One region of the Pseudomonas sp. 05N36 genome, then DNA from elsewhere that is predicted to be linked to it. Evidence: predicted binding sites of a transcription regulator. Region 1 holds the regulator's gene; each other region holds the start of a gene.
The links. The regulator FliA, encoded in region 1, starts transcription of late flagellar genes. The targets are predictions, from matches to a motif close to CTAAAGTTTNNNNNNNNNNNGCCGNTAA.
Positions count from the first base shown of each region.

Region 2: flgM (flagellar biosynthesis anti-sigma factor FlgM) is a predicted target of FliA. The motif match lies at 1,856-1,883, and genes of this name have one in related genera.
Region 3: AC1DIH_RS22330 (methyl-accepting chemotaxis protein) is a predicted target of FliA. The motif match lies at 2,635-2,662, and genes of this name have one in related genera.

Region 1 covers NZ_JBFTNH010000002.1:123,049-128,362, forward strand. Annotated here, with positions in the region: gene AC1DIH_RS03640 (chemotaxis protein CheA) at 1-2,097, opposite strand, end outside; gene AC1DIH_RS03645 (protein phosphatase CheZ) at 2,151-2,939, opposite strand; gene AC1DIH_RS03650 (chemotaxis response regulator CheY) at 2,971-3,342, opposite strand; gene fliA (RNA polymerase sigma factor FliA) at 3,509-4,249, opposite strand; gene fleN (flagellar synthesis regulator FleN) at 4,246-5,076, opposite strand; gene flhF (flagellar biosynthesis protein FlhF) at 5,191-5,314, opposite strand, start outside.
Region 2 covers NZ_JBFTNH010000018.1:34,283-39,596, forward strand. Annotated here, with positions in the region: gene AC1DIH_RS21100 (MFS transporter) at 1-76, shown strand, start outside; gene AC1DIH_RS21105 (flagellar brake protein) at 134-880, opposite strand; gene AC1DIH_RS21110 (flagella synthesis protein FlgN) at 976-1,443, opposite strand; gene flgM (flagellar biosynthesis anti-sigma factor FlgM) at 1,492-1,818, opposite strand; gene flgA (flagellar basal body P-ring formation chaperone FlgA) at 1,970-2,731, opposite strand; gene AC1DIH_RS21125 (chemotaxis protein CheV) at 2,813-3,745, shown strand; gene cheR (protein-glutamate O-methyltransferase CheR) at 3,791-4,618, shown strand; gene flgB (flagellar basal body rod protein FlgB) at 4,985-5,314, shown strand, end outside.
Region 3 covers NZ_JBFTNH010000020.1:54,294-59,607, forward strand. Annotated here, with positions in the region: gene AC1DIH_RS22325 (NAD(P)/FAD-dependent oxidoreductase) at 1-821, shown strand, start outside; gene AC1DIH_RS22330 (methyl-accepting chemotaxis protein) at 940-2,565, opposite strand; tRNA gene AC1DIH_RS22335 (tRNA-Pro) at 2,729-2,805, opposite strand; tRNA gene AC1DIH_RS22340 (tRNA-Lys) at 2,902-2,977, opposite strand; tRNA gene AC1DIH_RS22345 (tRNA-Pro) at 2,983-3,059, opposite strand; tRNA gene AC1DIH_RS22350 (tRNA-Asn) at 3,069-3,144, opposite strand; gene clpB (ATP-dependent chaperone ClpB) at 3,441-5,314, opposite strand, start outside.

The DNA of each region.
Region 1 (5,314 bases):
TTCTTCCTGGCCCACCAGCTGATCGACGACGAAGCCGATCCGCTGAGTGCCCACCGAAAGGATCACCACATGGCCTTCACGCTGCTCTTCGTGAGCGGCGGAGCTGACCAGCCAGCGTTTGAGGTAGAACAATGGCAGCGCCTTGTCCCGTACGATCACCACTTCCTGACCGTCGACCACGTTGGTGCGCGACAGGTCGAGATGGAAAATCTCGTTGACGTTGACCAGTGGGAAAGCAAAGGCCTGGTTGCCGAGCATGACCATCAGCGTCGGCATGATCGCCAGGGTCAACGGGACCTTGATGACGATCTTCGAGCCCTTGCCCTTGGTCGAGTAGATATTGATGGTGCCGTTGAGCTGGGCGATCTTGGTTTTCACCACGTCCATGCCCACGCCACGACCGGACACGTCGGAGATCTCGGTTTTGGTCGAGAAACCCGGCGCGAAGATCAGGTTGAAGCAGTCGGACTCGCTGAGACGGTCCGCCGCATCCTTGTCCATCAAGCCTTTCTTCACGGCGATACCGCGCAAGACATCAGCGTCCATGCCCTTGCCGTCATCAGAGATGGACAGCAGGATGTGATCGCCTTCCTGTTCTGCGGACAGAATCACTTTGCCGCTGCGAGGCTTGCCCATCGCCTCACGATCGGTCGGTTCTTCGATACCGTGGTCGACCGAGTTGCGCACCAAGTGGACCAGCGGGTCGGCCAGGGCCTCGACGAGGTTCTTGTCGAGGTCGGTTTCTTCACCGACCAGCTCCAGGTTGATCTCTTTCTTCAACTGGCGCGCGAGGTCGCGAACCAGTCGTGGGAAGCGTCCGAAGACTTTCTTGATCGGCTGCATCCGGGTCTTCATCACCGCGGTCTGCAAGTCGGCCGTGACCACGTCGAGGTTCGACACGGCCTTGGACATGGCTTCGTCGCCGCTGTTGAGGCCCAGACGGACCAAGCGGTTACGCACCAGTACCAGCTCGCCGACCATGTTCATGATTTCGTCGAGACGTGCGGTATCCACACGTACGGTGGTCTCGGCTTCACTGGCCGGTTTTTCCGGGGGCGGTGAGGCCGGTGCGCGAGCTGGGGCCGGTGCAGCAGCGGCAGCAGGTTTAGGCGCTTCGGCTTTTGGCTCGGGCGCTTTAGCCACAGGTGCTGGCGCTGCAGCCTTGGCAACGGGTGCCGCCACCGAAGCCGCAGCCGTGCCGACCTCCGTGAACTTGCCTTTGCCATGCAATTCATCGAGCAGCGATTCGAACTCGTGATCGGAGATCAGATCGCTGCCAGCGGCCGCAGCCACAGGTGCCGCAGGCGCTGGAACAGCAGCAATCGCCGATTCCAGAGCATCAACGGCGAAGTTGCCTTTGCCGTGCAACTGATCGAGCAGTGCTTCGAATTCGTCGTCGGTAATATCGGAGCTGTCGCCTGCCGCTTTCGGGGCAGCCGGTGCGGCAGGTACTGCCGCCACCGCATCAGGGGCGAACTGGCCTTTGCCGTGCAATTGGTCGAGCAATGACTCGAACTCGGCATCGGTGATTTCATCGCTGCCGGCAGCCGCTTCAGGTGCCGAGGCAACGGATGCTTCGGCCTCAGCCTTGACCGCGTTCAGCGAGTCCAGCAGCAGTTCGAATTCATTGTCGGTGATGTCGCCCGATTCGCTTTCAGCGGCAGGTGCCTGGACAACCTCAGCAACCGGTTGTGCTTCGTCGGCTGTTTGCGGCTCGGCCAGACGGGCCAGCGCCGCCAGCAGTTCCGGTGTAGCCGCAGTGATCGGTGCACGTTCGCGGACTTCGCTGAACATGCTGTTCACGGCATCCAGCGCTTCGAGAACCACGTCCATCAGTTCCGAGTCGACGCGACGCTCACCCTTGCGCAGGATGTCGAACACGTTCTCGGCGATGTGACAGCACTCCACCAGCTCATTGAGCTGGAGGAAGCCGGCGCCCCCTTTTACAGTGTGAAAACCGCGAAAAATTGCATTGAGCAAATCCGCATCATCGGGTCGGCTTTCCAGCTCGACCAGCTGTTCGGACAGTTGCTCTAGAATCTCGCCGGCCTCAACCAGGAAATCCTGAAGGATCTCTTCATCGGCGCCGAAGCTCATTAAGGGGGTGCTCCTGAGGTCTAAAAACCTAAAAAACCTAAAATGCTAAAACTCTAAAATCCTAGGCTGGATAACAAATCGTCCACATCGTCCTGACCGGACACAACGTCTTCTCTTTTATCGGCATGAATCTGCGGACCTTCACCCTGAGAGAGATGTTTTTGCGGATCTTTTTCAGCCAGCATCGCTTCATGGTCATGTTCGATGCCCGCAAAGCGGTCTACCTGACTGGCCATGAGCACGAGCTTGAGCAGGTTGCTTTCGACTTCGGTGACCAGTTGAGTCACGCGCTTGATCACCTGACCGGTCAGGTCCTGGTAATCCTGAGCCAGCAGAATATCGTTGAGGTTGCCCGAGACGACCTGGCTCTCCTCGACGCTACGCGTCAGGAAACCGTCGACACGCCGGGCCAGTTCGCGGAACTCTTCGGCACCGACTTCGCGGCGCATGAAACGCCCCCAGTCGGCGCTCAAGGCCTGGGCGTCAGTGCTCAGGCCATTGACCAGCGGAGTACTGTTCTCGACCAGATCCATGGTCCGGTTCGCGGCTGCTTCGGTCAGCTTGACCACATAGGACAGGCGCTCAGTGGCATCCGTGATCTGTGAGACTTCCTCGGCTTGCGGCATGTGCGGGTCAATCTGAAAATTGACGATCGCGCTATGCAGCTCGCGAGTGAGCTTGCCCACCTCCTGGTACAGGCCGCGGTCACGGGTCTGATTGAGCTCATGGATCAGTTGCACAGCGTCACCGAACCTGCCCTTTTCAAGGCTTTCGACCAGTTCGTGAGCGTGTTTTTTCAGGGTCGACTCGAAATCGCCCTGTGAAGATTCTCTTTGCTCCATAGCTCCCCCCGTGGCGCAGTGGCTCAGCACATCAACCGATGCGTTCGAATATTTTTTCGATCTTCTCTTTCAACGCCTGGGCCGTGAAGGGTTTGACCACATAGCCGTTTACACCGGCTTGAGCGGCTTCGATGATCTGCTCGCGCTTGGCTTCGGCAGTGACCATCAGCACCGGCAGGTGCTTGAGCTTTTCATCGGCGCGCACATGGCGCAGCAAGTCGATACCGGTCATGCCAGGCATGTTCCAGTCCGTTACCAGAAAGTCGATGCTCCCGCTGTTGAGAACGGGAATGGCGGTAGTACCGTCGTCCGCCTCGACCGTGTTGGTGAACCCAAGGTCACGCAACAGGTTCTTGATGATCCGCCGCATCGTTGAGAAGTCATCAACGATGAGGATTTTCATGTTCTTGTCCAATTCGACCTCCAAGCAGTCTTAAACGCGTTCAGCACCTGAACACGCCATTCAATCAATCAGGCAGAGCACTCGACGACTGTCTGGAGCACAACGGATGAAGACCGGCACAGCGTTACGCCCTGCCTGTTTCGTTCGCAGTGTCCCCACACTGCTGTCAGCGCGCTCGCCACTCCCCCAAACGCCCCCGCAAACGGGCTGCGCACTGGCTGTGTAACTGGCTGACCCGGGATTCACTGACCCCAAGGACCTCACCGATTTCCTTGAGATTCAGCTCTTCGTCGTAGTACAGCGCCAACACCAGTCGCTCACGCTCCGGCAAATTGGCAATCGCGTCCGCCAGTGCAGCCTGGAAGCGTTCATCTTCCAGGTCGCGCGACGGTTCGAGATGAGCACTCGCGCCATCCTCGTGCAGCCCTTCGTGCTCGCCGTCCTGCAAAAGATCGTCGAAGCTGAACAGGCGACTGCCCAAGGTGTCATTCAAAATCCCGTAATAATCGTCGAGACTCAATTGGAGTTCGGCCGCAACCTCGTGATCTTTAGCGTCACGTCCGGTTTTAGCTTCAATTGAGCGAATCGCGTCACTCACCATCCGGGTATTGCGGTGGACCGAGCGTGGTGCCCAGTCCCCCTTGCGGACTTCATCGAGCATCGCACCACGGATGCGGATCCCCGCGTACGTCTCGAAACTCGCACCTTTGCTCGCGTCGTACTTGGTCGACACTTCAAGCAAACCGATCATGCCTGCCTGGATCAGGTCCTCGACCTGAACGCTGGCCGGCAAGCGCGCCAACAGGTGATAGGCAATACGTTTTACCAGTGGCGCGTAACGCTCGATCAGTTCGTACTGCGCGTCACGCGCCGACTTCTTGTACAGGTTGTAACCGCTGGCTGTCATAGAACCGGACCCGCAGTTTGCTGCACCAGACGCTCGACGAAAAACTCCAGGTGCCCACGCGGGTTGGCAGGCAACGGCCAGGTATCGACTTTCTGCGCGATGGCCTTGAACGCCAGTGCACATTTGGAGCGAGGAAACGCTTCATACACGGCGCGCTGCTTCTGCACCGCCTTGCGCACACATTCGTCGTAAGGCACCGCACCGACGTATTGTAAGGCGACGTCGAGGAAGCGATCCGTGACCTTGGTCAACTTGGCGAACAGATTTCGCCCTTCCTGCGGGCTTTGCGCCATGTTGGCCAGCACGCGGAAGCGGTTCATGCCGTAATCGCGGTTGAGCAGCTTGATCAGCGCGTAGGCGTCAGTGATCGAGGTCGGCTCGTCGCACACCACCAGCAATACTTCCTGGGCGGCGCGAACAAAGCTGACGACCGACTCACCAATGCCCGCCGCCGTGTCGATCACCAAGACGTCGAGGTTATCGCCAATGTCGCTGAATGCCTGAATCAGGCCAGCATGCTGGGCCGGGCTCAGATGAACCATGCTCTGGGTACCGGACGCTGCTGGAACAATGCGAATTCCGCCCGGCCCCTGAAGTAATACATCGCGCAGTTCACAGCGGCCTTCGATGACGTCGGCCAGCGTACGCTTGGGCGTGAGCCCCAGCAGGACGTCGACGTTCGCCAGCCCCAGGTCGGCATCCAGCAGCATGACGCGCCGGCCGAGCTCAGCAAGAGCCAGGGACAAGTTCACTGACACATTAGTCTTCCCGACGCCACCTTTGCCGCCGGTCACTGCGATCACCTGTACGGGATGCATGCTGCCCATGTTCGTTCTTTACCTTGTCTTGCTTAGACGCGGACTACATGACTGGCTGCGCGCTCACGTGTGAACAATGCATGGCAGGCCATCGATGTAGATACAAATCTATTCATTATTACCTCAGCCGACACGCTTGGCCGGGCTGTGGTAGAGGTCAGCGAACATATCAGCCATGGCTTCTTCGCTGGGTTCTTCCTGCATCTGCACGCTTACGGCGCGACTGACCAACTGATGCCGGCGCGGT
Region 2 (5,314 bases), on a different contig from region 1:
TGTCGGCGGCTCTGATGAGCAGCCTGATGATCCGGGGGCGGAGCATCCGAAAAGCTTTACCGAGGCCAGGCCTTAGGGGCAAAAAAAACGGGCAGTCACCGAAAGGGACTGCCCGTTTTTTCAAGCGTCTGGATCAGAAGTCGTCTTTGTCGAAGCGGCGCGCTTCGCGTTGCAACTGATAGACGAAGCGCTCGACCTGACGCTGCACCAGTCCGCTCATGTTGTGAAAGCGTACGCCGGCGAAGGTGGTATCGATTTTCTCTTCGTGGTGCAGATAACGCAGCTCGATCGGTGCGGTCATGCTGCCGAAGGGCAGGGCGGCGATGAAGCGTTCATAGACCTGACCCAATTGAAGTCCGCTGGTGATGTCGCCATCAAAGCGCAGCTTGCAACCCGTCGCAGAGATATCCAGCAGTTTGCCACTGAGAGGCGTCTTGAGCTTTTCGCCACCGAGTTCGATGTTTACCAGTTGTGCCAGTTTCAAGGCTGCGCGAAACGCATTGCGACGCTGGTGGTAAACCACTTCATCGGGCAGCGTGCCACGGTAGCAGCGGTCGCCGTTGGACTCGTCGATGGTCAGCGCGCCGTTGCTTTCCCAGGCAATACGTACGCCCTCATGAAAGCCTTCAACCCGAAAAGCTTCGCCGGCAAGCAGGTAGCGTTCGCCATCGCGAGGGATCATTTCGTCCAGGGCGATCATGTTGCTGTCGCGATCGACGTCGATCAGGTAGCTCTGAAAGCGCTGGCTGCGTTCATGGAACGTGATGATCAGGGGATCATGGCTCTCTTGCAGCATCCGCAGATTGCCGGTGATTTCCAGCGGAGTGCTGAGCACCTTGGGTGGCTGCGGAGCATCTTCCGCGCTTGAGGCGTTGAACACGGTTTATCAATCTCCAGACAGAATACGATCACACGCAAGAGCCAGCATTCTGCCAGCATGTTTCGTGCCTTGATAGAGCACGCTTATTTATGAGTTCAAGCCTGACTGAGTGCGCGGGGCTTCACGAGCATGGAGGTTGATCCACGGGCGTCATAAAGCGCTGGAGGCTCGCCACCGTTAAGAATTTTCAACTGATTGGCGGTGGAGGCTTGTTGCACCTGGATCGAGCGGCCATTGAGCTCGTTGGCAGTTTGGCAATCTGCAAGCAGTCGGGTCAGGGCGTCGCTTTGGGTCAGCAACTGATCGCCGATACTTGAGTGGGCGGCGAACTGCTCCAGGCCTGCGCGGTTGGCAGGAAGGTTCAGGCTCGCGAGAATTTCGCTGCGTTTGCGGCCATGCTGTTCCAGCAGAATGATCAGTGCCTGTTTCTGCGCCAGAATATCCTCGAGCAGCGGCATGTCGCGGCCGTGCAGGGCGAGGGATTCGGTCTTCAGCAGCTCCAGCAATTGTTGAGCTGGAGCAAAGTCATCGGTGATCAGTTGCAGTAAATTAGTGTCGTGCATGGCTGGCCTTGGGTTTTAAGCGTCCAAAAGCCTGGCGCAGGCCTTTGGCTAGCGCTGGGCTTCGAAGTTGAGCAGTTTGCTGGCTACACGGTTGCTGTCGACCTTATAGCTGCCATCGGCAATCGCTGCTTTCAACTCGGCCACGCGGGCGTTGTCGACGGCAGGCTGATCGCGCAGCTTGTCAGTGATCTTCTGCAACTGTTGAGCCTCATTGCTGAGGTGTACCGATTCCCCGCTTTGGGTGGCACCGACCTGTTCGGTCGAGGTGCTCAGCGGCGCGGATTTGCCGGCATCGCCGGTGTCCTTGCTGACGCTGGTCCGCGCGCTGCTTGCGAGCGTGGGGGAGCTGTTTAAACGGCTGAAATCGATGACCATGATAAAAAAACCTCTGGGAATTTGGACGCTTGCCATGTTTTCGGCCATACCCGGGAAAACTTTAGGCTCAATAGTCGATGAGCTCGGGCGCGTCGGTATTTGCCCTGCGTGAGGCACAGTTTAGGGAACAGGACGGTTGTGCGCCAGTTATCTACATGGAGACTTCCACCTGGCCCGGTGCCGTGACTTGCGCCTTGATGACTCGTTGTGAGTTGAGGTTTTTGACTCTGATCTGCTCGCTCAGGCCGCCATTGGACAGTGCTTCACCCGGCATCCGCACACTCAGTGTGCCGCTGCGGGCGGTGATGACCACCTGATCGCCCTTGCGCACGACTTCTGCCTGCTCCAGATGAACAAGCGTGATCACTTGATCGCTGACCATTGGTCGGACAAGTTTTTGTCCGATGGCTTGATCGACGTTTGTCAGATATCCCTGATTGATCAGGCTGATATCGCGCTCACGCAGCATCACATCCGAAGGGTCGATGATTCCGGCCCGCTTGAGGGGGCGGGTGGTCGTGACGACCTCGCGAAACAGGCGGACTTGAGCGGGTACGAAGACGGTCCAGGGGGAGGCGCCTTCGCAACGGACTTTCACCGTGACCCGGCCCAAAGGTATGGCTGGGCGGTCCAGTGTCGCTGTCAATTCCTTGTCGCACGGCGGCATGTACATGCGCGGGTCGAGCTTGTTGACTTCGATTTCGTAGCGCCCTGCGGTTTGACTGGTGGCCAGATAGTCTTCTACGGTGAATTCAAGAAAGCCCTGAGTGACGCCGATAAGTAGATCAGGCAAGGTAACCGGGTCGGCAAAGGCAGGGCTGCCAGCGTTCAACAGGCATACGGCTGACAGGGCGCCGAGGAATTTACGGCACATTGATGTCAGGCGTCGGGAAAATGTCGTTTTTGTGTTCATCGCAGTTAAAAAGCAAGCGCCGTGCCGTTTAGTGATGAATGTGCGTCGCAACACACTTAGCGTTGGTGTAGGAGTCTGGGCATGGCTGGTGTAATGGATTCGGTTAACCAGCGCACGCAACTGGTAGGGCAGAATCGCCTGGAGCTGTTGTTGTTCCGTCTCGACGGCCAGCAGCTTTACGGGATCAACGTGTTCAAGGTTCGGGAGGTGCTGCAATGCCCCAAGCTGACCTTGATGCCCAAGTCCAGTCCTGTCGTGTGCGGTGTGGCAAATATTCGGGGGGCAACCATTCCGATTCTGGATCTGGCAATGGCGACCGGCTCAGGCGGGTTGCAGGATCAAAGCAATCCCTTCGTGATCATCACGGAGTACAACACCAAGACCCAGGGGTTTCTGGTGAGGTCGGTCGAGCGGATCGTCAACATGAACTGGGAAGAGATCCATCCGCCACCCAAGGGCACGGGGCGCGATCATTACCTGACCGCTGTGACTCGAGTCGACAATCAGCTAGTCGAAATCATCGACGTGGAAAAGGTCCTGGCGGAAGTTGCGCCGACGTCGGATGCGATTTCGGTTGGCGTGATCGATGCCGATACCCAACACAAGGCAATCTCCTTGCGAGTGCTCACGGTCGATGATTCGTCGGTGGCGCGCAAGCAGATCACGCGTTGCCTGCAGACGGTGGGGGTTGAAGTCATTTCGTTGAACGACGGCCGGCAAGCGCTGGATTACCTGCGCAAACTGGTCGATGAGGGCAAGAAGCCGGAAGAAGAGTTTCTGATGATGATTTCCGACATCGAAATGCCCGAAATGGACGGCTACACCCTTACAAGCGAGATCCGCAGTGACCCTCGCATGCAAAAGCTCCATATCATCCTGCATACTTCGTTGTCAGGTGTGTTCAATCAGGCGATGGTGAAGAAAGTCGGTGCCGATGACTTCCTTGCCAAATTCCGTCCTGATGACCTGGCATCCCGGGTAGTCGACCGGATCAAAGCAGCAGACAACAGCTAGTGGCCTTCGCTCCTGGCGGTCAACACGATTTAAGAGGCGGCATCATTGTCTACGGGTAATTTGGATTTTGAACAGTTCCGGGTCTTCCTGGAAAAAGCCTGTGGCATTTTGCTCGGTGAGAACAAGCAGTATCTGGTGTCGAGCCGTCTCAACAAACTGATGGAACAGCAAGGCATCAAGTCCTTGGGTGAGTTGGTGCAGCGGATGCAGACCCAACCGCGCAGTGGTTTGCGCGAGATGGTGGTGGACGCGATGACGACGAACGAAACCCTCTGGTTTCGTGACACCTATCCGTTTGAAGTCTTGAAGAACAAAGTGCTGCCTGAGTCCATCAAGGCCAGTCCCGGGCAGCGCCTGCGGATCTGGTCGGCGGCGTGCTCGTCCGGGCAGGAACCGTATTCGCTGTCGATGTCGATCGACGAGTTCGAGCGGGTCAATATGGGGCAGTTGAAGATGGGGGTGCAGATTGTTGCCACCGACCTGTCCGGGACCATGTTGACCAACTGCAAGACCGGCGAATACGACAGCCTGGCGATCGGTCGGGGTCTGTCGCCGGAGCGTCTGCAGCGTTACTTCGATCCGAAAGGGCCGGGGCGTTGGGCAGTCAAGGCACCGATCAAGAGTCGGGTGGAGTTTCGCTCGTTCAACCTGCTGGACAGCTACGCCAGTCTCGGCAAGTTCGACATCGTGTTCTGCCGCAACGTGTTGATCTACTTCTCTGCCGAAGTGAAGAAAGACATCCTGCTGCGGATTCACAGCACGCTGAAGCCAGGCGGTTATCTGTTCCTGGGGGCTTCCGAAGCGTTGAACGGTTTGCCGGATCACTATCAGATGGTTCAGTGCAGCCCGGGGATCATCTACCAGGCCAAGTGATTGGACGGTAATCGGTACTGCATGAAAACGGGAGCCCTCGGGGGCTCCCGTTTTTTTTGCCCGCCAAATTCCCCGGCACCCGGACCCCTTTGTGGGAGCGAGCCTGCTCGCGATAGCGGTGTTGCAGGTTGCATTGATATTGACTGACACGACGTCATCGCGAGCAGGCTCGCTCCCACAAGGGGTCCGGTGTTGTTCTCTCGGGAAGCGGCAGAAAAGCGGCAGGCGCCGGAAATCCGTTGCCGCTTTTCTGGCATTGCCGCTTTGCCGTCGCCCGCAAAGCCCCGGTTTACGGGGGGTGAGAAGCTGGCACGGGGCTTGCTACACCCCTGTTACGAAAAATCAGGTCACCCAAAGGTTTCCGACATGAGCATCAGCTTCGATAAAGCGCTCGGTATCCACGAACAGGCCCTGGGCTTCCGCGCTCAGCGTGCCGAAGTGCTGGCCAACAACATTGCCAACGCCGATACCCCGAACTACAAGGCTCGGGATCTGGACTTCTCGTCGGTGCTGGCCGCCCAGAACGACAAGAACAAGAACGGCACCTTTGCTTTGAGCATGACCAATAGCCGTCATATCGAAGCCCAGGGCATGAGCAGTGGTGAGGAGTCGTTGCTGTATCGCACGCCGATGCAACCGTCGATTGACCAAAACACCGTGGACGCCCAGCTGGAACAGTCGAACTACGCGCAAAAC
Region 3 (5,314 bases), on a different contig from region 1:
CCGGGCAATCCGATGCGGTGCAACAGATCAGCGTGGCCATCGTCGGCGCGGGTGCCACCGGCGTCGAACTGGCGGCGGAACTGCACAACGCGGCCCACGAACTGGCGGCGTACGGCCTGGACCGGATTCTGCCGGAAAACATGCACATCACCCTGATCGAAGCCGGCCCACGGGTGCTACCTGCCCTGCCGGAGCGGATCGGCGGCCCTGTGCATAAAACCCTGGAGAAGCTCGGGGTCAAGGTGCTGACCAACGCAGCGGTCAGTGAAGTGACTGCCGATGCGCTGATCACGGCCAGCGGCCAGGAGATCAAGGCCAGCCTGAAAGTCTGGGCAGCCGGAATCCGTGCGCCGGGTTTCCTCAAGGACATCGATGGCCTGGAAACCAACCGGATCAACCAGCTGCAAGTGCTGCCGACCCTGCAAACCACCCGCGACGAAAACATTTTCGCCTTTGGTGACTGCGCGGCCTGCCCGCAACCGGGCACCGATCGCAACGTACCGCCACGTGCGCAAGCCGCACACCAACAAGCCTCGCTGCTGGCCAAATCGTTGAAACTGCGCATAGAAGGCAAGCCGTTGCCGACGTACAAGTACACCGATTACGGCTCCCTGATCTCGCTATCGCGTTTTTCGGCTGTGGGTAACTTGATGGGCAACCTGACCGGCAGCGTAATGCTCGAAGGCTGGCTGGCACGGATGTTTTACGTGTCGCTGTACCGCATGCACCAGGTCGCGCTGTACGGCCCGTTCCGCACGGCGATGCTGATGCTCGGCAGCAGGATTGGTCGCGGCACTGAACCGCGTCTGAAGCTGCACTAACAAAACCAGTGATGTGGGAGCGAGCCTGCTCGCGATAGCGGACTGCCAGTTAACTCAATGTTGACTGACCTATCGCCATCGCGAGCAGGCTCGCTCCCACATTTTTTATCGCTCAAATTTACACCTGAAAGCGCCGCACCATGCCTTGCAACGCGCTGGCCAGTTGCGACAGTTCATGGCTGGAAGCGCTGGTCTGATCCGCACCTGCCGCAGAACGCACCGACAAATCACGGATGTTCACTAGATTGCGATCCACTTCCCGCGCCACTTGCGCCTGCTCTTCGGCAGCACTGGCGATTACCAGATTGCGCTCGTGAATTTCATGCACCGACGCGGTGATGGTTTGCAGGGCTTCGCCCGCCCGCTCGGCCAGTAGCCGCGTACTGGCGGCACGGGAGGCGCTGGCCTGCATGGACTCGAGTGCCAGGCTCGAGCCGTTGCGCATGCCCTGCACCATCTGCTCGATTTCCTGGGTCGACTGCTGCGTGCGATGCGCCAGCGCGCGCACTTCATCGGCCACCACCGCAAAACCCCGACCGCTTTCCCCCGCCCGGGCAGCTTCAATCGCCGCATTGAGGGCCAATAAATTGGTTTGCTCGGCAATGGCGCGAATCACATCCAGCACTTTGCCGATGTCCTGGGATTGGTTGGCCAGTGACTGCACGAGTTCACCGGTGTGCTGCACATCGTTGGCCAGGGCGCTGATGGCACTGGCGGTTTCGCTGACCCGCTCCTGCCCCAGTTGCGCCGACTCACTGGACTGGCGGGTCGCATCGGAAGTCGACACCGCATTGCGCGCGACTTCCTCCACGGCGGTGGTCATTTCGTTGACCGCAGTCGCCGCCTGTTCGATCTCGTTGTTCTGCTGTTGCAGGCCCTGAGTGCTGTCGAAGGTCACCGCGTTCAACTCATCCGCGGCTGTGGCCAATTGCGTGGCCGAACCGCTTATGCCTTGCAGGGTTTCCCGAAGGTTGCGCTGCATGGTCGCCAGCGCCTTGAGCAAACGACTGACTTCGTCGTTGCCATGGGTTTCGATGGGTTGGGTCAGGTCGCCCCGCGCCACGTTTTCGGCTGCATTCAGGGCTTCGCTCAGAGGGCGCACAATGCTGCGGGTCAGCAACATGGCGAGTCCGACGGTCGCCAGAGCGGCCAGACCGATGAACAGGCTGACAATCAGGCGCGAGGATTGGTAATGCGCTGCCGAGTTCTGGCTTTCAGTGGCCACCTGTTTGGCGAACAGTTCTGCCAGGTCATTGAGCTGTTTGCCGGATCCGTCGACTACGGTTTTCATGTCGACCAGCAGCAGCTTGGTCAATTCGTCACGCCGACCCTGTTCGGCCAGGACGAAAGACTGGGCGATGCCAGAACGATAGGCCGCGAAGGTTTTTTTGAACTGGTCATACAACCCTTTGCCTTCGGCAGTGGTGACCAGCTTGTCGTAGGCGGCAATCTTGTCGCTCAGTTCCTTGTCGCGGGTGTCCATCTGGCTGCGGTACTGCGCAATGTTCTTCAGATCCGGGTCCAGGGCCATGCGCAAGGAAATGGTACGGATGCGCAACATGATCTCGCGGATCTCGTCACCACCACGAATGCTCGGCAACCATTGGTTCTCGACCGCGACTTCGCTGTCGCGAATGCTCGACATCTGTCCCAGCGCGAACACGCCAAGCAAGGCGACCAGCACTGCAATAAGGGCAAATCCCAATGCTGCGCGAGGAGCGATATTCAACTGACGAAGTAACATAACGAGCGCCCTTTTTCTTGTTGTGGCTTGAGTAAAGGGGCGTGACTGCCGCAGTCCCCCGTCAGCTCGTTATCGGCAGGTTGTACGATGACTTGAAGGCAATGGGGCTTTTTCAACAGGCAAAAAAAAATCCCCGTATCTTTCGATACGAGGATTTTTAATATGGTCGGGGTAAGGGGATTCGAACTCCTGACATCCTGCTCCCAAAGCAGGCGCGCTACCGGACTGCGCTATACCCCGGTAAAAAAAAGGCACCCTTTACAAGGCGCCTTCTTCGATCAGCGCTTTTGGCCTCTGATCTTAAGATTCGATTCCAGCGCTAACTGGTTTCAAAAATGGTGGGTCGTGTGGGATTCGAACCTACGACCAATTGGTTAAAAGCCAACTGCTCTACCAACTGAGCTAACGACCCAAAAATGGTCGGGGTAAGGGGATTCGAACTCCTGACATCCTGCTCCCAAAGCAGGCGCGCTACCGGACTGCGCTATACCCCGGTTTGAAATTGGCTCCGTGACCAGGACTCGAACCTGGGACCCAATGATTAACAGTCATTTGCTCTACCGACTGAGCTATCACGGAACTACATATTTCAATTACAACTGTGAAGCTTGCTTCACCTCTTCGACCCGTTCGCATCGCTGCGTTCGTGTGTCTGAGGCGCGCTATTCTACAATCTTAAGCACCTCTGTCAACCCCCTAAATTGCTTTCAAGACAATGATTTGCAACTTATTTCAGATTTCTCCTTGGGGAGAAGAAACCGCTGGGGCGACTTACTGCGGGGCGCACTTTACAAGCCTTTTCCTTACAGTTCAACACCCTAAGAAAAAAAAGGCCCCGCGATGCGGGGCCTCCTTCATTACCGCGCTGCGAACGGTCAGTTGAAAACGATTTCGTCGTTCGCCACAGTGGCCGTCACGGTGGTGCCTGGCAGGAAAGTGCCGGCCAGAATCAGCTGTGCCAACGGGTTCTCGATCCAGCGCTGGATCGCTCGTTTGAGCGGCCGTGCGCCATAGACCGGGTCGTAACCCACTGCAATCAACTTATCCAGCGCCTCGCTGCTCAGCGTCAGTTTCAGCTCGCGCTCAGCCAGACGGCCGCGCAGGCGACCCAACTGGATCTCGGTAATGCCGGCAATCTGATCCCGTGCCAATGGCTCGAAGATCACCACTTCGTCGATCCGGTTGATGAACTCCGGACGGAAGTGCGTCGACACCGCATCCATCACCGCAGCACGCTGCGCCTCACGATCACCGACCAGTTCCTGGATCTGCACCGAACCCAGGTTGGAGGTCATGACGATCACCGTATTACGGAAATCCACGGTACGCCCGTGGCTGTCGGTCAGACGGCCATCTTCCAACACTTGCAGCAGCACGTTGAACACGTCCGGGTGGGCCTTCTCGACCTCGTCCAGGAGGATCACCGAATACGGCTTGCGACGCACCGCCTCGGTCAGGTAACCGCCCTCCTCGTAGCCCACGTAGCCCGGTGGTGCGCCGATCAGCCGCGCCACGGAATGTTTCTCCATGAACTCGGACATATCGATCCGCACCATCGCCTCTTCGGTATCAAAGAGGAATTCGGCCAAGGCTTTGCACAACTCGGTTTTACCGACACCGGTCGGGCCGAGGAACATGAACGAACCGCTTGGGCGATTCGGGTCGGACAACCCGGCACGCGAACGGCGCACGGCGTTGGCCACCGCCACCACGGCTTCGTTCTGGCCGATCACGCGTTGGTGCAACAGGCTTTCCATCTTCAGCAGTTTGTCGCGCTCGCCTTCGAGCATTTTCGACACGGGAATACCGGTCCATTTCGACACGACTTCGGCGATCTCTTCTTCAGTCACCTTGCTGCGCAGCAACTGGTTTTCACTCTTGCCGTGCTGGTCGACCATTTGCAGGCTGCGTTCCAGGTCCGGGATCACCCCGTACTGCAATTCGGCCATGCGGTTGAGGTCACCTTTGCGGCGGGCAGCTTCCAGTTCCTGGCGGGACTGTTCGATTTTCTGCTGGATCTGCGCAGAACCCTGCACTTCGGCTTTTTCCGAATTCCAGATTTCTTCGAGGTCCGAGTACTCGCGCTCGTGACGGACGATTTCTTCCTGAAGCTTTTCAAGGCGCTTCTTCGCCGCTTCGTCGCTTTCTTTCTTCAGCGCCTGGGATTCAACCTTCAGTTGAATCAAGCGCCGCTCCAGACGATCCAGCACTTCCGGCTTGGAGTCGATCTCCATGCGAATGCGGCTGGCCGCTTCGTCGATCAGGTCGATGGCCTTGTCCGGCAACTGACGGTCGGTAATGTAGCGATGGCTCAACTTGGCCGCCGCAATGATCGCGCCATCGGTGATCGCCACCTTGTGGTGAACCTCGTAGCGCTCTTTCAGGCCACGCAGGATCGCGATGGTGTCTTCTTCGCTCGGCTCGTCCACCAGGACCTTCTGGAAGCGCCGCTCAAGGGCCGCGTCCTTCTCGATATATTGGCGATACTCGTTGAGCGTGGTCGCACCGACGCAATGCAGCTCGCCACGGGCCAGGGCCGGTTTGAGCATGTTACCGGCGTCCATCGAGCCTTCGGCCTTACCGGCGCCGACCATAGTGTGCAGTTCGTCGATGAACAGGATGATCTGGCCTTCCTGCTTCGACAGTTCGTTGAGCAGGGATTTCAGGCGTTCTTCGAACTCGCCGCGGTACTTGGCACCGGCAATCAGCGCGCCCATGTCCAGCGACAGCAGGCGTTTGCCTTTCAGGC